3 regions of the Thalassolituus sp. UBA675 genome follow, and region 3 is predicted to be linked to each of the others. Evidence: predicted binding sites of a transcription regulator. Region 3 holds the regulator's gene; each other region holds the start of a gene.
What was found. The regulator sigma-54, encoded in region 3, starts transcription at its own class of promoters, with help from an activator protein. The targets are predictions, from matches to a motif close to TGGCACNNNNNTTGCTNT.

Region 1 (7,298 bases), on a different contig from region 3:
CCATTCCCATGTTGATGAGTATGATCGCGGGTCAGGCATTCCAGAGAACCGTTTCTTAAGCGGTATACACGCGAGTCGCCCACATGAAAGACATGAAGAGTGCTCGATTTAAGCACGACCGAGCTAAGAGTTGTTACCAGAGAGTTATGCCGCGCACTCGCTTGCTGTCCATGATGATACAGCCAGGCATTGAGGGAGCTCAGCACTTTTCCGGCTGCCGTTTTTACATCCCAACTATCCGGCGTGCTGTAATAATCATTTAGAAAATGAGTAACACTGGTGGTGCTTGCCTGTTGGGCGTTATCGCTACAACTCACGCCGTCTGCAATACAACAGGCAATTCCTTTATAACGGGCACTGTTTGTCGACGGCTGCCAGGCTGCGAAAGCATCCTGATTTTCTGGTTTGTTCCCAGCAGAGCTAAAACCTCCAAATGTCACTTCGAGGTTACGTTCGTTGCCTGGCGGCGTCATTTTCTTTCTCCCATAAAAAAAGTGGCCGGAGCCACTTTTTTACCGAACCGAGACCCATCAGTTTACACTGATCATCTCAACCGATCCGTCTTCACGGACTTCAGCAATGTGACCTTTCGGTTCTTCCATGAACAGAAGAGTAATAAAGCCTACTACGGCGGTCGCCGCGATTACCATAAAGAAGACAGAATAATCGACGAACGACAGCACTGTCAGATAAGTAACAGCACCCACGTTGCCGTAGGCTCCAGTCATACCCGCAATCTGACCAGTCAGACGACGCTTGATCAGAGGCACTGCAGCGAATACTGCACCCTCACCTGACTGAACAAAGAACGAACACGCCATCGCAGCAACAACTGCGAGCCAGAGTGGCCAGCTGCTATCAACCAGAGACATTATAAAATAACCCACAGCCAGACCCGCTGTCAGAATCAACAAGGTCGACTTACGTCCGAACTTATCAGACAACCAGCCGCCGCCCGGACGGGACATAAGATTCATGAAGGCGTAAGCCGACGCAACCATACCGGCCATAACAGGGTCCAGGGTGAAAGTTTCAGCAAAGAAAAGTGGCAGCATAGAAACAACCGCCAGTTCAGAACCGAAGGTTGCGAAGTAGAGTACGTTCAGAACAGCTACCTGCTTAAACTTGTACTGGTGCATTTCCGGAACCGGCTTTTCAAAAATTTCTTTGTTCACCTTCCAAACCTGGCTTACCTCGTAGATGAACAGCAGAGCCAGACCGACATAACAGAAGACCGCCGTGGTTTCTGTCAGAAGACCAACACCGTTCGGAGACAGCTTCCACGTCAACAGCGCCAGCGCTGCGTACATAGGAATCTTCATGAACAGCAGGAAGAAGAAATCGCCTTTGCTGGTCACTTCCATCGCACCAATATTTTTCGGCTTAAAGTAAGTCGATCCTTTCGGCGTATCAGAGACATTCATGTAGTACACGACACTGAACAGCAGGCTCATCGCCCCCGTTACAGCGATGGCATAACGCCAGCCGTCTTCACCACCGAACCACAAAGCAACCGCAGGCAATGTGAAAGCTGCTGCTGCGGAACCGAAGTTCCCCCAACCGCCGTAAATGCCCTCGGCTGTGCCCAGTTCATTTGCAGGAAACCATTCGCTCACCATACGAATGCCGATCACAAAGCCAGCACCGATGAAGCCCAACATAAAACGGGCTACAGCGGCTTGCACAAAGCTATCGGCAAACGCGAACATAAAGCAGGGAATTGAACACACTGCCAGCAGAGATGAATATACAACCCGGGGCCCAAACCGGTCAGTAAGCATTCCTATGACGACACGGGCAGGAATCGTTAACGCAACATTGAGAATCAGCAGCGTCTTAATTTCTGACGGTGCCAGCCCCAGGCTATCTGCAATAGCCATTAACAATGGCGCGTGGTTAAACCAGACGACAAAGGTAATAAAAAATGCAATCCAGCTCAGGTGCAAGACTTTCATCTTCCCTGTGAACGAGAAGATATTAAATTTTTCAGAGGTCATAAATGGCCTTAGTAACGATATATAGCAATCCGATTAGCGAGAAAGCCGCTTACGCGGCTGAACTCACCTGTACAATCCCGTTCTCAATGCGCACTGGGAAGTGCTCCAGCTTCACAGCATCATCTTCCAGGCACTCGCCACTAGTAAGATCAAAGTGCTGCTTATAAAGCGGAGACGCTACCACAGGACGCTCACCTATCGAGCCCAGAATTCCGCGCGACAGTACGTTCGCCTTTCCGAACGGATCGTAGTTACTGATTGCGTATACCGTCTCGCCATCACCAAAGCGAAATATCGCTACTTGTTTTCCTTCTACCAGCGCACATACGCCAGTATCGGGAACCAGATCTTCAAGAGAACAAATATTTGTCCAGTCAGTCATCATTTTTCTCCTGCATGCAGCCGTTGCTGCATGCTTTAATTCTATTAAGGTCTGCCAGAGATCAGTGCTTCTCTGCCGTTAACTCAACCAGTTCGATACGCTCGTTATCAGTCGCCGGGCGCCGCTGTCCGCGTTCACGCACATAGAGAAGGTTGTTGTCTTCTTCAGCAGCATTAATAAAGTGACTGAAGCGCTTGAGCTTCTCTGGGGATTCAACCGTAGTTTTCCACTCACACTGGTAAGTACCCACAACACGAGTCATGTCATTTTCAAGCTCACCACAGATATCCAGCTTGTCATCGATAACGACTTCACGCAGATAGTCGAGACCACCTTCAAGGTTTTCCAGCCATACAGATGTACGCTGCAGGCGATCTGCTGTACGTACATAGAACATCAATACGCGGTCGATATATTTGATCAGGGTTTCATCGTCCAGATCTGTCGCAAACAGATCAGCATGACGAGGTCGCATACCACCATTACCGCAGACATACAGATTCCAACCGCTTTCAGTCGCAATGACACCAATGTCTTTTGATTGGGCTTCGGCACACTCGCGTGTACAACCAGAAACACCGAACTTAATTTTGTGTGGTGCGCGCAGTCCTTTGTAGCGATGCTCAAGAGCGACAGCCATGGAGACAGAATCGAGCACACCGTAACGGCACCAGGTGCTTCCTACACAGGATTTCACGGTACGAAGTGCTTTACCGTAGGCATGCCCGGTTTCAAGGCCAGCGGCAATCAGCTTCTCCCAGATTTTCGGCAACTCGTGGAGTTGTGCACCAAATAAATCGATACGCTGCCCACCAGTAATTTTGGTATAGAGATCAAACTCTTTAGCGATCTCACCAATGGCAATCAGTTTATCAGGGGTAATCTCACCCCCCGGTACGCGCGGTACGACAGAGTAAGTACCGTCTTTTTGCATATTGCCGAGGAAAATATCGTTGGTGTCCTGCAGCGGCATCAGATCATCTTTCAGAACATACTCGTTCTTGTACGAAGCCAGAATAGAACCAATGGTCGGCTTACAGATCTCACAACCGTGTCCTTTGCCGTGCCCCTGCAATACATCCTTAAAGCTGGCGTAGCCTTTCACTCGAATAATGTCTGCCAGCTCAGCACGGGTGTAGGCAAAGTGTTCGCACAGATCATTATTGACCTCTACACCCAGAGCTTCCAGCTCGGCATCCATTACCTGCTTGGTCAGGGCAGCACAACCACCGCAACCCGAGGTCGCTTTGGTCGCACCTTTAATGTCTCCCATGGTGCAGCAGCCACCTTGTACCGCAGCAGCAATGTCACCCTTTGATACGTCGTAGCATGAACAGATCTGAGCCGTGTCGGGTAATGCAGTTACCCCCAGGCCTGCAGGCGCTTCGTCACCCAGTGCTGGCAGAATAAGTGCAGCTGGATTACCCGGGATATCCATATCGTTAAGCATGAGTTGCAGCAAAGTACCGTAGGATTCAGTTTCACCCACCAGCACGGCGCCAAGCAGTTTTTTACCGTCGGCAGAAACAATAAGTCGCTTGTAGACTTCTTCGATGTCGTCACTGAATACAAACGACTGAGAACCCGCCGTATGGCCATGCGCATCACCTATCGATGCGACATCCACGCCCAGCAGCTTAAGCTTGGTGCTCATATCAGCACCCTTAAAAGCAAGTTCCGGGGTTTTCAGATTTACCAGGGTGTCTGTGATGTGAGCCGCTGTGACTTTTGCCATCTGGTAGCCCGGTGCGACCAGACCGAAAATTTTACTGTCCCAGAGCGCACATTCGCCAATTGCATAGATGTCTTCTTCTGAGGTCTGACAATAATCGTTAATGACAATACCGCCGCGTTCGCCGACGTCGATGCCGAACTGTCGCGCAAGTTCATCCTGAGGGCGAATACCTGCAGAGAACAGAATCATATCTGTTTCAAGGTGTGAGCCGTCGGCAAAGTTCATGCGATAGCGGCATTCTTCGCCGGCGACAATTTCTTTGGTGTTTTTTTCAGTGTGTACTGACACACCCAGAGATTCGATTTTATGTCGCAGCAGATTACCGCCGCCTTCATCGAGCTGCACGGCCATTAAGCGCGGAGCAAATTCAACAACGTGGGTATCAAGGCCGGCTTCTTTAAGTGCATTTGCTGCCTCAAGGCCAAGCAGACCGCCACCAACAACAACACCCGTTTTGGATACTTCAGCGGACGCAGAAATTGCTTCAAGATCTTCAATCGTACGATAAACAAGGCAGTGATCCTGATCCTTACCCGGAATCGGTGGAACAAATGGATAGGAACCCGTTGCCAGCACCAGTTTGTCGTATCCTTCTATACGCCCGGTTGAGGTCGTAATGGTTTTGTTGTCGGCGTCAATTTCGACAACTTTCTCATTCTTTAAATAGGTAATACCGGAATCGTCGTATTCAGATTCTGTGGTGAGTGCCAGGTCAGCGGCGGTCGCCCCTGAAAAGTATTTGCTCAGCTGTACGCGGTCGTACGCAAGGCGAGGTTCTTCGGAAAAGGTGATTAATTCGAATTCTGAGGCTTTCTCAGATTCGGCCATAGTGGCGAGGAAGTTGTGGCCAACCATACCGTTACCAACAACTATGATGCGCTTCTTACTCATGGCGATGACTCTCTCTTATTCAGACATTCTTCTTGTCTCCTTAAATAAGTGCATCGTTGCTCTACTTACCCGCTACGCCGTTGCAGCAAACAGTATCGAATAGGCTTTAGCAATATGAGTGCCAAAGCGGTATCCAGAACCGCCAGATGCAATGGCAGGCCGTCGCGTCTGGTTTTCAGCCTGCCTGTCGGTGGGCTGGGAGTATCAGAACCACAGAGAAAAAGTGATCAGACTCCACTTTTCGCACCAGAAGAGTGCTCATTACAGTTTTATTGCACCCCAAAAAGGCAAATAAGATACAAGGTCACCAGTGACTTACCGAATCAACTTCTGAAAACGGGCCGGCCGATTCTGCTCACATATCACCAGGCTCAGTTGCCACGGGCGTTGAGGCGGGTCTGAGTATGAATAAATGACTAGCATCTCAGAGTTGGCACTCTTTTTGTTTACTCATTACTAAGACCTTGTGCATTGGCAGGGAGCCAGATTCAGCGGTCCAGACACCAACGTTGGTGTCGTCGTTTTGTGTTGTGTTTATGAGCATTGGCGCTCGCGGGTAACTCCGCGGGCGTTTTTTTTTGCTCACGAAAAGGCTTGAGAGTAGCAAGCCAACTATGTGGATAGCCCTATGAGTCATAAAAAGCTACAGGTTCAGACAACATGTCCATACTGCGGAGTAGGATGTGGTGTGGATATTTCTGTCGACGAGAAGGATATTGCGCCTGTCGCTGGAATGAAGTCGCACCCAGCAAATTTCGGGCGTCTATGCGTTAAGGGATCTGCGCTGCACGATACTCTGGATCAAACCGACCGTTTGCTACACCCGACAATGAATGGCCAGGCAGCTGATTGGGATACCGCACTGAACCTGGTCGCCGATAAGATCCGCCAGGTAGTCTCTACCCATGGCCCGGAAGCGGTTGCGTTCTACGGGTCAGGCCAGCTTCTCACAGAAGATTATTACGTCGCCAACAAGTTGATGAAGGGCTTTATAGGCAGTGCGAATATGGATACCAATTCGCGTCTGTGTATGGCGTCGGCTGTTGCTTCTTACAAACGGTCTATTGGCAGTGATACCGTACCGGGCTGCTACGAAGACCTGGAACAGGCTGACCTTCTGGTGATCACCGGAAGCAATGCCGCCTGGGCCCACCCTATTCTGTTCCAACGTATGGCTGCGGCAAAGAAAGCTCGCCCGGATATGAAGGTTGTTGTGATCGACCCTCGTAAAACAGCAACCTGTGACATTGCAGACCTGCATCTGCCAATAAAGCCGGGTTCCGATACTTCGCTATTTAATGCGCTGCTGACCTACTTACACCAACAGAACGCACTGGACACACACTTTATTGAGCAGTGTTCTGAAAACATCAGCGCAGCACTTGATGCCGCATCACAAGCAGCCGCTGATTTTTCTTCACTCGCTGATATTACTGATGTCAGCCAGCAGGACCTGGAAACCTTCTTCGCCTGGTTTCGCGATACGCCGAAAACGGTGACCTTTTATTCTCAAGGGGTGAACCAGAGCGTCGATGGAACTGATAAAGCAAACAGCATTATCAACCTTCACCTCGCCACCGGTCGTATTGGTAAGCCGGGTGCCTGCCCGTTCTCAATTACAGGGCAGCCGAATGCAATGGGTGGGCGGGAAGTCGGAGGTCTGGCCAACCAGCTGGCTGCGCATATGGACTTCTCCCCCGCCGATAGAGACCGCGTACGTCGTTTCTGGCAGTCACCTCGTATTGCAGAAAAGCCGGGCTTAAAAGCGGTCGATCTGTTCAACGAAGTCAAAAGCGGCAAAATAAAGTTCCTGTGGATTATGTCCACCAACCCGCTGGTCAGTATGCCTGATGCTGATGATGTTAAAGAAGCCATGAAACACTGTGAGCTGGTTGTCGTCTCAGATTGCATGGCAAACACCGATACAACCGCGGCTGCTCATGTACTGCTGCCCGCTGCCAGCTGGGGTGAAAAGAACGGTACTGTCACAAACTCTGAGCGCCGTATATCGCGTCAGAGAGGCTTCCTCCCTGCTCCAGGCGAAGCACGCCCTGACTGGTGGATAATTACTCAGGTTGCGCGTCGACTGGGTTTCGAGAAAGAATTTCCGTACGAGCATCCGGCCGATATTTTTGACGAGCACGCGCGGCTTTCCATGTTTGAGAACAAAGGCACGCGGGACTTTGATCTCAGCGGCCTGACCAATTTAAGCCGCGAACAATACGATGCACTCGCTCCGATTCAATGGCCGGTTAATGATAACTACCCTTCTGGCCGTGCACGTTTTTACGAC
Region 2 (7,298 bases), on a different contig from region 3:
GGGCTGAGTGTAAAACTCCTCAACGTGAATGTTCCCAGGCAACTTACCGGCCTTCATATCGTCAGCGTACTTCAGCCGCGGGAAATCCTTGCCATACAACCTTTCGACAAAGGGAGTCAGAAATCGGGATTCAAGATCGGAGGCAGGCTCAGGAGGGTTAAGAGAAAGTGCGGTGAAAATAGTCAGTGATAAATCACTGCGATCTTTCACCGTATCGTACAGCGCGTTGATTAAACGGTTGGGTTTGCCTAGCCCCAGAATAGTAGCCAGGCGAATGTCCGGCCCGCAGGTCTCAATAACCTGCGCGACCATATCGTCGTAAGAAGTAAACTGCTGTGTCATATCGTCCATATCCAGGTTGGACGTCAGCAAGCCACCAGAGTTCAGCGGCGCTTACGTGGGCCAGCCTTCTTTGCAGTACCGGGTTTTGTTGAACTCGTTGGTGATCCACCTTTGCGTTTCGCAGCACTCGCCTTTGGTTTGAAACCCGGGCGTTGATGACGCTTGGAAGGTACTTCATCCTCTGCCGGAATCAATGCATTCGGGCCGCTACCAATAAGATCGGTACGCCCGATGCGTTTCAGCTCCTCACGCAAGGCAGGCCAGCCTCTTGAATCGTGATAACGAAGGAAAGCCTTTTGCAGACGACGCTCCTCAAGCTTACGAGGTATATGCATCTTCTTCGATTTGTAGCTCATCCGGTGCAACGGATCACGCTCGGAATGATACATGGCGGTTGCCAGTGCCATTGGTGACGGATAGAAAGTCTGTACCTGATCGACCCGGAACTTGTTGCGTTTCAGCCACAGCGCCAGATTCATCATGTCTTTGGTTTCAGTACCCGGATGCGCCGCAATAAAGTAAGGAATCAGGTACTGCTCTTTACCCGCCTCTTTCGAGAATTTATCGAACATGCGCTTAAAGGCATCGTATGTTCCCATGCCCGGCTTCATCATTTTGTTAAGCACGTTCATCTCTGTGTGCTCAGGCGCGATCTTCAGATAGCCACCAACGTGGTGCGTCACCAGTTCACGAACGTACTCGGGATCTTTGACTGCCAGGTCATAACGAAGGCCAGAGGCAATCGCTACTCGCTTGATTCCCGGCAGTGCACGGGCGGCACGGTAAAGCTGAGTCGTTGCACTATGGTCGGTTTTCAGGTTTTTGCAGATACCCGGGAAAACACAGCTCAGACGACGACAGTTTTTAAGAATTTCAGGGCTCTTACAGTTCAGGTGGTACATATTTGCGGTCGGGCCGCCGAGATCCGAAATAGTGCCGGTAAAGCCCGGGACCTTATCGCGGATTTCTTCAATCTCATTGATCACCGATTCCTGAGAGCGGCTCTGAATAATCCGCCCCTCGTGCTCGGTAATTGAGCAGAAGGTACAGCCACCGAAACAACCCCGCATGATATTGACCGAAAAACGGATCATTTCGTAAGCCGGAATTTTCGCATCACCATACGAAGGGTGAGGAACCCGCTGATATTGGAAGCCGAACACGCTGTCCATCTCGTCGGTTTCGAGGGGGATCGGTGGCGGATTGACCCAGATTTCACGGGTGCCATGTTTCTGTACCAGCGGTCGTGCGTTATAGGGGTTCGACTCCTGATGAAGCACCCGTGATGCATGCGCATACAGCGCGCTGTCGTTGCGGACTTTCTCGAACGATGGCAGACGAATGACCGTTGTTTCAGGATCAAGATCGGCCTTTCGATGCAGTGGCATAGGCACAATCTTAACCGGCATCACATCATTGTCTTCTGCGCTGCCTTCCTGTTCTTCCCCGTCTCCGTTGGTACTACAGGACATGGTCTCTGTATCTTTCATCTCATAGGGATTCGGTATCTCGTCGATACGCCCTGGCCAGTCGATTCGTGTGGAGTCGACTTCTGCCCAGCCTTCCGGAGTTGCTTCACGGACGATGGTCGTACCCCGGAGATCGGTCAGATCTTTGACTTCCCGCCCCTGAGCTAACGCATGCGTCAGGTCGACAATCGCGCGTTCTGCATTGCCATATAAAAGGATGTCCGCACCAGAATCAATCAACACCGAGCGACGAACCTGATCAGTCCAGTAGTCGTATTGAGCAATTCGGCGCAGCGATGCCTCAATGCCACCAATCACGATGGGGACATCTTTATAGGCCTCCCGGCATTTCTGCGAATAGACGATCACCGCGCGATCTGGTCGCTTACCCGGCTCGCCATGCGGTGTGTAGGCATCGTCTGAGCGAACTTTCAGGTCGGCTGTGTAGCGGTTAATCATGGAGTCCATGTTTCCCGCGGTGATGCCGAAATAGAAATTCGGCTTACCTAACCTGGTGAAGTCTTCGGGGTTGTTCCAGTCAGGCTGAGCAATGATGCCGACACGAAACCCCTGAGATTCCAGCATCCGCCCCATGACCGCCATACCAAAACTGGGGTGATCAACGTACGCGTCCCCGGTTACCAGGATAACGTCACATGAATCCCAGCCAAGCTGATCCATCTCTTCCCTGGACATAGGCAGAAACGGCGCGGTGCCAAAGCACTCTGCCCAGTATGGATAGTTGGAGAACAAGTGCTTGTTCGTCTGGCTGGAAGGCTGATTCATGGATAACCGCAAAGACCGAGGAGTATGGTCAGCTATTGTCTCAAAATCAGAGCCCAGAGCCAATGTGCACACCGGCTTTATGGCTTGTATGGTTGGTGCTTTCTCACACCTGACATGTAATAAACTGTGAAGCGCTGGCTGAGCGAGGTGTCTGGCCTCGCCCATATTACGGTAGAGATTACTTAATCTGATCCAATACGGCTTTAAACTCCGGTACCTTGCAACTGCCCACCAGCTCGAACAGGCACATTTCGACGCTGGTTGGGCGAGCACCGGCATCCAGCATACGATCAATTCCCAGCTGACGGTTTGCGGGTGTTCGCGAGGAAACGCAGTCAGTAACGACCTCAACTTTACGCCCAAGCTCAATCAGATCCCGTACGGTCTGATACACGCAAATATGCGATTCGATGCCCGCGACCAGCCAGGTATGGACATCACTCGCTTCAATAGCATCGACGAAACGCGGTTCACCACAGGCACTGAAGGTGTACTTGGAGATGGGTTCTCCAGAAAGAAGCTCCGTTAACTCAGATGATGTCTCGCCCAGCTTTTCCGGGTTCTGCTCAAGCCAGATAATCGGCAGGTCAATCGCCTTTATGCCGGAAATCAGTGTTCTCAGAGAGGCGTGCATTGCCTCGGAATCGTGCATCAATCGGGCTAACTTACCCTGAACATCCACAATGATCAGGCCGGTGCGCTTGCGGTTGAGCATAAAAATTCCTTATTTCACAAATGGTTATAGTGATTACGATACGAGCTGCACCAGAGTATCACCAAACATCAGCGCTCCGCACCAAAACAAGCCGAAGGTAATCGCAGATATCTAATAATAATTCTCAACCTCATATTTAAAACTGACAACCATATAATCCTTACCTCTCTGAAACCTGCATGAAACAAGGCTTCTCTGGAATTATTTCAATTTAATAAATTAATTGGCACGGTGCTTGTATTAAGCATTTCAGAACTTCAATGGCGAAGTTCGCAATTTTCAAATCAAGATTTACAAAGCAAAGGCGCTTTCGACTCCTGCTAATAGCAGTGCTGTCGTAGCGCCTTTTTTTGTTGCTTTAAAAAGGGGAAGGAAATGCGAGGAATCAAAACTCTGCGCCGCACGTTTGTGAAAAGCGCACTGGTATTGGCCGCAGGCATGGCAACCATGTCAGCGCCTCTGGTATCCGCTGAGGAATGGGCAGAAAAAGAAGAACTGAAGTTCGGTTTTATCAAGCTGACCGACATGGCTCCTCTGGCTGTAGCCTATGAAAAAGGCTACTTCGAAGAAGAAGGTCTGTACGTCACCCTCGAAGCACAGGCTAACTGGAAAGTCCTGCTCGACCGCGTAATCGATGGTCAGCTCGACGGTGCCCACATGCTTGCTGGTCAGCCCCTGGGCGCAACCATTGGCTTCGGTACGCAGGCACACATCATCACTGCGTTCAGCATGGACCTCAACGGCAATGGCATCACGGTATCAAACGATATCTGGAGCCAGATGAAAGAGCACATCCCGCACGAAGATGGCAAGCCAGTTCACCCGATTAAAGCAGATGCACTTAAGCCAGTCGTTGAGAAATATAAAGCCGACGGTAAGCCATTCAACATGGGCATGGTATTCCCGGTTTCAACACACAACTATGAACTGCGTTACTGGTTGGCTGCGGGCGGTATTCACCCGGGTTACTACGCACCGCATAAAGGTGATACCTCGGGTCAGATTGATGCTGATGCGCTGCTTTCTGTAACTCCACCACCGCAAATGCCTGCAACGATGGAAGCCGGCACCATTTACGGTTACTGCGTGGGTGAACCATGGAACCAGCAAGCCGTATTTAAAGGTATTGGTGTACCCGTTATTACCGACTACGAAATCTGGAAAAACAATCCAGAAAAAGTATTTGGTGTGAGCAAAGAATGGGCAGACAAATACCCAATCACTCATAAGAAAGTGGTTAAGGCGATGATTCGTGCAGCAGCCTGGCTGGATGCTGACAACAACGCGAACCGTCCTGAAGCAGTAAAAATTCTGTCTAAGTCTCAGTACGTAGGCGCTGACTATGACGTTATTGCTAACTCAATGACAGGCACCTTCGAATACGAGAAAGGCGATAAGCGCGAAGTGCCAGACTTCAACGTGTTCTTCCGTTACAACGCAACCTACCCATACTACTCGGATGCCATCTGGTACCTCACTCAAATGCGTCGCTGGGGGCAGATTTCTGAAGAAAAATCAGATGACTGGTTCATGGAAACAGCGAAGAAAGTTTATCGCCCAGACATCTACGCTTCTGCAGCCAAAGAGCTGATCAAAGAAGGCAAGCTTGATGCGAAAGACTTCCCGGATTTCGCAACAGAAACCGGCTTCAAACCCGCTCAGAAAGGCTTCATCGACAATATCGTATACGACGGTAGCAAGCCTAATGAGTACCTCAAGAAGTTCGAAATCGGCCTGAAAGGCGCCGAGAAAATCTGATCTGAATATCCGGTCTGATGCAACAAAGTGGGTGAGGCTTTCCTCACCCACCCATTAAAAAGGGTCAACGGACTCAATGGTCCGGACCGAAGGAGTTTTTATGACTACTGCGCTGTCGAACATTGCCTGGATTTCACCCTTTGTAAGCATTGCGAAAGGTGAAGATGTTTCTGGAAATATCCAGACGATTATTAAAACTATCGGTCTGCCACTGGCCGGCCTACTGGTTTTTCTGATGATCTGGCAAGCCGCCGCCAGTAATATCAATACATCTCTGGGGCAATTCCCCGGACCAGGTGACGTTGTTACCCAGACCAAAGGTCTGCTCTCTGAACACTTCACTGAACGTGAAAAAGCCGAAGCGTTTTACGAGCGTCAGGAAAAACGTAACGCTGCCCGCGTTAAACAAGACCCAACGTACGTTCCGAAAATCCGGGACTACACAGGTAAGCCAACCTACATCGATCAGATTGGAACCAGCCTGGTAACCGTATTAAGTGGTTTTGTTCTTGCCTCACTGATTGCTATCCCATTTGGTATCGTTATTGGACTGAGTGCTAACCTTTACAGCGCATTCAATCCTGTTATCCAGATTTTTAAGCCAGTATCACCTTTAGCCTGGCTCCCTATCGTCACTATGGTGGTATCTGCTCTCTATGTATCAGACGATCCGATGGTGCCGAAATCATTCGTGACTTCCATGATCACAGTCATGCTGTGCTGCCTGTGGCCAACGGTAATTAATACCGCAGTGGGTGTCGCATCTATTCCTAAAGATCTCGTGAATGTGTCACAGGTCTTGCGCCTGAGCTATATGGAACACGTTCGTAAGATCGTACTTCCTTCATCTATCCCAATGGTATTTACCGGTCTGCGTCTTTCTCTGGGTATTGCCTGGATGGTACTGATCGCGGCGGAAATGCTTGCGCAGAACCCAGGTCTTGGAAAATTCGTCTGGGACGAATTCCAGAACGGCTCTTCTGACTCCTTAGGCCGGATTATGGTCGCCGTTATCACCATTGGTTTGATTGGCTTCTTACTTGACCGCGTCATGCTGATGATTCAGCGCAAAGTGTCGTGGGATAAGTCAGCAGCTACACGATAAGTACACAAAGGACAGAGGAGTTTCATTATGAACCCATTACTCGAACTATCAGATGTTGGTATCGAATTTCCAACACCGAAAGGTCCTTTCTGTGCGCTTCAGAATGTGAACCTGAAAATTAAGAAAGGCGAATTCATTTCGCTGATTGGTCACTCTGGCTGCGGTAAGTCTACGGTACTGAATATCGTGGCTGGTCTGTATCAGGCGACTCAGGGCGGCGTCGTTCTGAGCGGAAAAGAAGTGAATGAACCAGGCCCTGAGCGTGCTGTTGTCTTCCAGAACCACTCTCTCCTGCCTTGGCTCACCGCCTATCAGAACGTCGAACTGGCAGTAAAGCGCGTATTTAAAGGCCAGAAATCCAAAGCAGAAATGCGCGAATGGATTGAACACAATCTCGAGTTGGTTCACATGAGCCACGCCATGCACAAACGCCCCGATGAAATCTCCGGTGGTATGAAACAGCGCGTTGGTATTGCCCGTGCACTATCGATGGAGCCGCAGGTTCTGTTAATGGACGAGCCGTTCGGCGCACTTGATGCCCTGACACGCGCTCACCTGCAGGACTCTCTGATGGAAATTCAGAAAGACCTGAACAACACCGTCATCATGATTACCCACGATGTCGACGAGGCAGTATTGCTTTCGGATCGTATTGTGATGATGACCAATGGTCCGTCCGCGACCATAGGCGAAATTATGGACGTAGAACTTGAACGCCCACGTAACCGAATTCAACTTGCCGACGACCCGCAATACAACAAGTACCGTCAGCAGGTTCTGAGTTTCCTGTATGAAAAACAGAGAAAGCCGGATACAGATGCGCCCGCTAAGAAGGCTGCCGACTCCGACGATAGTAATGAAGAAAAGGTCGACAAAAAGACCGGTGAAGTTGCTTAACCTCTATTGATAAAAAGGCTTCGAATTAAAAGGAGAATGCCATGCAAGCTAAGAAAACGTTACTGGCGATCGCATTGGGGACTGCCACACTGGGTGCATCTGCGTATGAAACTGAGTACGGCAATGCCTACGCTGATGTCAAAGTGCGTTACGAGACCAATGATACTGACGATGCGACTGATAATGACGCCGCGACAGGCCTGATTACTGACGCTGCAGTCGGCTT
Region 3 (7,298 bases):
GACAGCTCGACGGCGGCTGGTTTTCAGCGCCGGAGCAAAGGTATCTTCTTCTTCATCCAGACCCACGGAACTCATCAGCGAGTGGTCCGCGGTTTCCCGGATAACGTCAACCACGTCATCGATGGTGATACGACCGATGAGTTTGCCCTCTGCATCGACAACCGGAGCCGATACAAGGTCGTGTCGTTCGAACAGTTTGGCAACGTCTGTGTCCTGCATGGTGGCAGGGATCACCCGGGCGTCGGTGGTCATCACCTCACGCACGGTCTGGTTGGGATCGCTGACAAGAAGCTTGTTGATGGTCAGGATGCCAATAAATTCGTTGTTCCGGTTTACGACCAGAAGGTTATCCGTCATTTCTGGCAGCGTCGGGTGGCGACGCAGGTAACGCATAACAACTTCGAGCGTGATGTCAGGACGGATGGTCACCGTATCGGTGTTCATCAGACCACCGGCGCTGTCCTCCGGGTAGCCCAGTACCTGTTCAAGACGGGTACGGTCCTGCTGGTCCATCGCGTCGAGTACTTCCTGGGTAACGCGTTCAGGAAGTTGCTGCAGGATGTCGGCGACGTCATCGGCGTCGAGGTCTGAAGTGATGTCGACCAGTTCTTCGGCACTCAGGTCCGACAGGAAGTGTGCCTGCAGGTCTTCGCTTAAGTACTGGAGTACTTCACCTTCGAGTTCTTTGTCGACCAGATCCCAGAGCACTTTACGTGCTTTCGGCGGGGACGACTCGATCAGGTGAGCAATATCGGCAGGCGCGAGACCAGAATTCAGGATGCGCTCTACTTTATTCAGGGCACCACTTTCCAGGGCAGCATTAAGGCTGTGGAGTTTTGCTTTTGCCTTTTCTGTGTGCTGAGCCATGGCCGGAATCCGGAGTAAATCGGGTTAACTGATTCTAGCCTGATTGCTCGGTTGATACCACGAAAGTACTCGCAGTTTTGGGCCTAATCAGCTGTTTTAGCGGGGATAATCGTGAAATTTTCCTGAGGGCTATTCTTCTTCATCGAAGCGACGATCAATGAGATCGGTAATGGCATCGACGGCAGCTCCTTCGTCACTGCCTTCCGCAGTCAGGATCAGCTCAGTGCCTTTGCTTGCGGCCAACATCATGACTGACATGATGCTCTTGCAGTCGACCATACGCCCGTCCTTGCCAATTTTCAGCTGGCTGGAGAAGGCTGACGCGGTAGATACCAGTTTGGCCGCAGCACGGGCATGCAGGCCGAGTTTATTTATTATTAGAACGCTTTTCTGGATCATACGGTGTCCGGGTTATGGAGTGGGCAGATTCGCCGCTCGCGCTAGTTCACGGTGACGTACCTGCACGTTCGGGTATTTCATACGGTATTCGGTGGCTAGCTGCTCCGCCAGGTAGACGGATCTGTGCTGACCACCGGTGCAGCCAATTGCGATGGTCATGTAGCTCCGATTTGCTTCGATCAGACGATCCGTCCAGCGAGTCAGAAAATCGCTGATTGATTTCCGCATTTCTCCAACAACATCATAGCTGTTCAGGAATAACTGTACTTCACTGTCGAGGCCTGTGAGTTTTCGCAGGTCTTCGCTCCAGTAGGGGTTCGGCAGGTGCCGTACATCGAAAACGTAGTCGGCGTCTGTCGGGATACCGTGTTTAAAGCCGAACGACTCAAACAGGATCGACATCTCACCGTTCGGACGATCTGCAACCCGCAGGCGAATCATGCTGCGCAACTCGTGAACAGACATGTGGGTGGTGTCTAAGGTCAGGTCCGCCATATTGGCGAGTGGATCAAGGAGGTCTTTCTCCTGGTCGATGGCTTCTGCCAGTGACAGTTCTGTGGTCGTGAGAGGGTGCTTTCGGCGTGTCGCGCTGAATCGTTGCAGCAGAACCTTTTCAGACGCATCAAGATAAACCACGTCGAGCTGATAGTGATCATTAGGCAGATCGAACAGTAGTTGTTCGACAGGCTCTTCTGTCGCCGACAGGTTACGCGCGTCAATACTGACCGCTACCCGGGTGAGCTTGTCGTTAGCATCTGCCTGACTGGCCAATGCGGGTAGCAGCCCGATCGGCAGGTTATCGATGCAATAGAAGCCCAGATCTTCGAGAACGTGCAGAGCGCTCGATTTGCCCGATCCTGATCTTCCGCTGATAACTACCAGGCGCATATTCGACTCCGTGATGACTACCGCTCTGCGATCGCTCGCTGGAAAAGATGTTTGGCGTCTGGCGCGTTGCGTAGAGCTTCGCGATATTCCGCCTGATTAAAGTTACTGGCGAGTGTCGCCAATATCTGAAGGTGTTCGTCGGTCGCTTCCTCGGGGACTAACAAAGCAAATACGAGGTCGACCGGATTACCATCAATAGAATCATAGTCTATCGGGGTATTTAATCTTAGTAGAATGCCCAACGCTTTCTGACACTGCAGCAGTCGGCAGTGTGGGATGGCGATGCCTTCTCCTATCCCTGTGCTCCCCATGCGCTCGCGTGCTAACAGGCGTTCGTATATATCGTCTGCGGAGGCGTCGCCGATTTCTTCAGCAACCAGAGATGAAAGTTGTTCTAACAGTTTTTTCTTACTGGAAACGGTCACGTCAATGACGGACCGCTCCGGTGTGAGGATATCCTCAATACTCAAAGACATGCTTCAGCCTTGACCGTGTTGGCGCGCTACCAGCTTCTCTTTGTGTTTCAGAACCTGACGGTCCAGCTTATCCACCATCTGATCGATAGCGGTATACATATCTTCGTTTTCTGCTTTGGCGTGCAGGTCGTGACCTGTGATGTGAATTGTCGCTTCAGCCGTCTGTCGATCTTTAACGACAGTCAGTGTGACTTGCCCTGTGGTGATGCTGTCACTGTGGCGCGTCAGTTTTGCCATTTTATCTTCAACGTGTGCCTGCATAGCTTCTGTTACTTCTACATGATGACCACTGATATTGATTTGCATGCCAAGTCTCCTGTGTCGCTGGCGGTATGTGAATCAAAGTCTGTTGACTCTCAACTAACAGACTCTAAATCAGCTGCTTACGTTCATTCGATGGTGGTATCAGCATAGCCTCGCGGTATTTCGCTACCGTGCGCCGTGCCACTTTGATGCCTTTCTCACCCAGCATCGTTGCTATCTTGTTGTCACTGAGTGGCTTCCGCGTGTTTTCGTCCGCGATCAGTTTTTTGATCATCGCCCGGATGGCCGTCGATGAACACTCCCCGCCGCTGTCGGTGCTGACGTGGCTGGAGAAAAAATACTTGAGCTCAAAAATGCCGCGCGGCGTATGCATGTATTTCTGAGTCGTCACCCGCGAGATCGTTGACTCATGCATACCAACCGCTTCGGCGATGTCATGAAGCACCAGCGGTTTCATCCCTTCATCACCTTCTTCAAAGAAGTCTATCTGGAATTCAACGATTTTGGTTGCGACTTTGAGCAGAGTGTCATTGCGACTTTGCAGGCTTTTGATAAACCAGCGCGCTTCCTGCAGGTGATCTTTGAGGAAGGTATTGTCGGCACTGCTGTCTGAGCGGCGGATCAGCGATGCATAATCGGCATTCACGCGCAGCTTGGGTGCAATTTCTGGATTCAGCTCAACACGCCACTCATCACGAATCTGGCGGACGATGACGTCTGGAATGACGTATTCAGATTCTTCTGAAGCGATACCGGCACCCGGCTTAGGGTTCAGCTCTTTAATCAGTCGCATGACGGATTTCAGGTCGTCTTCCTTTAATTTGGTACGGCGCATCAGCGACTGATAATCACGGCTACCAAGCAGGTCAATATGATCACGAATGATCAGCTGAGCTTCGGTTAACCACGGGGTACCTTGTGGAAGCTGATGCAGCTGAAGAAGCAGACATTCGCGCAGGTCGCGGCAGAAAACACCGGCCGGATCAAATTGTTGCAGGCGATGAAGAACTGCCATCACTTCTTCTTCTTCGATTTCGAGTGACGGGTCCATCGCTTCAATGACGTCTTCAACTGTCGTGTGAAGGTAGCCATCATCGTCTACACCATCAATCAGCATGGTCGCAACTTCGCGGTCAGCATCTGACATTGGGGTCAGGTTTAGCTGCCAGAGCAGGTGATCCTGCAGATTGTCGCTGGTGGCGTAGCGGGAATCGTAGTCAAAGTCTTCGTCTACCGGCCCGGAGCTTGATGCGACTCCGGCGCTGACCTGATAGGTATCTTCCCACTGGCTATCTACAGGCAGGTCATCGGGCAGTTTCTCGCTCGACCATTGCTCATCGAGAGATTCCTGGCCGCTCTGATCGTCGTAGGAATTGTCATCGTAGGAATTGTCGTAATCCTGATTGTCAGAGCTGCTCTCACGGTCTTCGCGGCTGTCTCTGTCGTTGTTATCGGAATCAGAACTGCGGGAATCGTTGTCGGACTCGTTGCCTGAGTCGCTGTTGTCATCAAACTCTTCGCTTTCCAGCATTGGGTTGGAATCCAGCGCTTCCTGAATTTCCTGCTGAAGGTCCAGCGTTGAAAGCTGGAGGAGGCGGATGGCCTGTTGCAGCTGAGGCGTCATCGTCAGCTGCTGGCCCATCTTAATCTGAAGGGATGTCTTCATATAACTCGGTAATTACGACCTGAAAATCGAACCATCTTTTTGTTTGATGCACCTAGCATTATAGGCAAAGTCCTTGTGTATGGAACCTATTTTGCTTACCAGAGTAAATAGATAACTCTACAGTACGTGACATCGGTCAGAGTTTCAAAGACGGAAATCGTCCCCAAGGTAGACTTCGCGCACCTGCTCATTGGCAAGCACATCTTCAGCCGTGCCTTCGGCAATGATGTGGCCGCCACCAACGATAAAGGCTTTCTCGCAGATCGCGAGTGTTTCACGCACGTTGTGGTCGGTAATCAGTACGCCGATGCCCCGCGCCTTAAGCTGACGGATAATATCCATGATGTCCGAGACTGAGATCGGGTCGACACCGGCGAAGGGTTCGTCGAGCAGAATGAACGAGGGCTCTGCTGCCAGTGCTCTGGCAATTTCGACACGACGACGCTCACCGCCGGATAGCGCCATGCCGGCGCTGTCGCGGATGTGTTGAATATGAAATTCGTTGAGCAGCTGCTCGAGCTGTTCGGTGCGCTGCTGGCGATTGAGATCTTTACGGGTCTCCAGAATTGCCATGATGTTGTCGGCAACACTGAGCTTGCGGAAAATCGATGCTTCCTGCGGCAGGTAACCGATGCCTTTGCGGGCACGGCCGTGCATTGGCAGGTGGCTGATGTCTTCATCGTCAATCATGATGCGGCCACGATCCGCCTGCACCAGGTTGACGATCATATAGAAACAGGTCGTTTTGCCGGCGCCATTGGGGCCCAGCAAACCAACGATCTGGCCGCTTTCAACGCGGATAGACACGTCTTTAACGACTTCGCGGCCGCCGTAACTTTTGGCCAGATGTTCTGCCTTCAGTGTTTTCATTCTGTCGCTGCTTCCGGAGATTCTGTCGTGTCAGACTCTGAGTCAGATTCGGACTCAGGTTTTGGCGGCTGGATAACGACTTTGATCCGGCCGGAGTCTTCATCTGTGCTGTCGGTCGACGACTCGGCGGTGGTGCCATCAGCACGCACGGTCTCTGTTGCCATGTCGTAGGTGATGCGTTCGCCGCTGAAAATATTGCCTTCCTGTTCCAGTTCAGCATCGCCAGTAATAATGATGCGGCGCTCGCTGGTGTAGTAATCGATGCGGTTGCCGAGGGCTGTGGTGAGCGGTTTACCGACCTCAATCTGCTGTTGGTAACGGGCACGGTCGCCTTCTGCGACGGCTTTTTCGAGGGTGTCGCCGTTGCGCAGAATCATCAGGCGGTCGGCTTCTATTTTCAGCGTGCCTTGGGTAAGAATGACGTTGCCTTCATACACAACTGTACCTGCGCGGCGGTCGATTTCTGCAGAATCCGAGAGGATCGTCATTTCTTTCTGCCAGTCATCCGGCAATGCGACTGTGTAGCTTGCGATCACTGACAGCGACATCACGGCCAGTTTATTGAACAGGTTCATAAGTCGTACGGACTCCTGTTTTCAGTTCGAGGCGCTGACGTGTGGCGTCAAACATCATTCCGGTGCCAGTCATGCGGCTGTTTTCACCCGTCATGGTAACCAGCTCATCAGTCTCTGCGATCTTGTCATCAATATGATAGGTCAGCCTTGAGGTTTCAAGGCGCATCGGGTCACTGCTGTCGAGCGGCCTGATTAATATGTTGCCTGATAATTTCAGTGCCTGTTCGTTGCCGCGCATAACACCTTCGTCAGCGGTCAGTACCCAGTCGTCTTTTGAACTGACCAGAAGACGTGGCTCACTGAATACGGTGAGGTCGCCCTCGGGAAAGTGCTCTGATTTTGCGGCGTAAAAAGTATCGGCCAGTGAGCCGTCTTTTTCGTAGCGGCGACTGAACAGTACTTCGCCATAATAATCCGGCTCGCGAACGACCTGTTCGGTCGTTTGCCCGGTAATATCGCGGGTGTAGCGATCTACTGCCAGAAAGGCAACGCCGAAAAATGCGGTGACTAATAGCAGTAGATAGCGCTTACGCATCAGATGACGCCTGCTCGCAGAAGGTCGTGCATGTTAATAACACCGACGGTGCGGCCTTCGTCCTGCACGACGAGCGCGTTGATCTTGCCGTCTTCCATGATTTTCAGGGCTTCTGCTGCGAGCATGCCCGGTGAGGTCGTTTTACATTCAACCGTCATCACATCTTTGATGGTGGCATTACGGATATCGACACCATGGTCGATGGCACGACGAAGGTCACCATCGGTGAAGATACCGGCGAGCTTGCCGTCCGGGTCTGCGACTGTGGTCATGCCCAGCCCTTTTGAGGTGGCGATCAGCAGCGCTTCAGGCAGTGAGGTTTCCGGAGAGACAACTGGAATCTGCTCGCCACTGTGCATGATGTTTTCTACTTTCAACAGCAGACGACGACCGAGGCTACCGCCCGGGTGAGAAAATGCGAAGTCTTCGGCAGTGAACCCTTTTGCTTCCAGTAGGGCAATCGCCAGCGCATCGCCCATCACGAGTGCACACGTCGTCGAGGACGTCGGCGCCAGATCAAGAGGGCAGGCTTCCTGATCGACACCCGCATAAAGGTGGCTGTCTGCCGCTTTCGCCAGTGTGGATTCTTTATTCCCTGTCATGCTGATCAGCTGCGTACCCTGACGCTTCAGCAGTGGCAGCAGGCTGGTCACTTCGCTGGTTTCACCAGAGTTGGATAATGCAATGACAACGTCGGCAGCGGTGATCATCCCCATGTCACCGTGGCTGGCTTCGCCCGGGTGAACGAAAAAAGCAGG

Region 1: a site for sigma-54 is predicted at 5,112-5,129, ahead of nirB (nitrite reductase large subunit NirB). Genes of this name have one in related genera too.
Region 2: a site for sigma-54 is predicted at 3,537-3,554, ahead of B3007_RS04620 (CmpA/NrtA family ABC transporter substrate-binding protein). Genes of this name have one in related genera too.

The regions. Positions count from the first base shown of each region.
Region 1 covers NZ_DBNJ01000009.1:152,359-159,656, reverse strand. Annotated here, with positions in the region: gene B3007_RS04590 (bifunctional protein-serine/threonine kinase/phosphatase) at 1-473, opposite strand, end outside; gene B3007_RS04585 (NarK family nitrate/nitrite MFS transporter) at 531-1,997, opposite strand; gene nirD (nitrite reductase small subunit NirD) at 2,047-2,379, opposite strand; gene nirB (nitrite reductase large subunit NirB) at 2,441-5,005, opposite strand; gene B3007_RS04570 (nitrate reductase) at 5,634-7,298, shown strand, end outside.
Region 2 covers NZ_DBNJ01000009.1:163,626-170,923, reverse strand. Annotated here, with positions in the region: gene B3007_RS04635 (acetyl-CoA hydrolase/transferase C-terminal domain-containing protein) at 1-342, opposite strand, end outside; gene B3007_RS04630 (YgiQ family radical SAM protein) at 384-2,597, opposite strand; gene B3007_RS04625 (hydrolase) at 2,776-3,312, opposite strand; gene B3007_RS04620 (CmpA/NrtA family ABC transporter substrate-binding protein) at 3,751-5,070, shown strand; gene B3007_RS04615 (ABC transporter permease) at 5,171-6,175, shown strand; gene B3007_RS04610 (ABC transporter ATP-binding protein) at 6,203-7,072, shown strand; gene B3007_RS04605 (alginate export family protein) at 7,114-7,298, shown strand, end outside.
Region 3 covers NZ_DBNJ01000031.1:66,763-74,060, forward strand. Annotated here, with positions in the region: gene mgtE (magnesium transporter) at 1-867, opposite strand, end outside; gene B3007_RS13670 (HPr family phosphocarrier protein) at 997-1,266, opposite strand; gene rapZ (RNase adapter RapZ) at 1,279-2,154, opposite strand; gene ptsN (PTS IIA-like nitrogen regulatory protein PtsN) at 2,172-2,630, opposite strand; gene hpf (ribosome hibernation-promoting factor, HPF/YfiA family) at 2,634-2,936, opposite strand; gene B3007_RS13690 (RNA polymerase factor sigma-54) at 3,001-4,560, opposite strand; gene lptB (LPS export ABC transporter ATP-binding protein) at 4,705-5,430, opposite strand; gene lptA (lipopolysaccharide transport periplasmic protein LptA) at 5,427-6,005, opposite strand; gene lptC (LPS export ABC transporter periplasmic protein LptC) at 5,989-6,540, opposite strand; gene B3007_RS13710 (KpsF/GutQ family sugar-phosphate isomerase) at 6,540-7,298, opposite strand, start outside.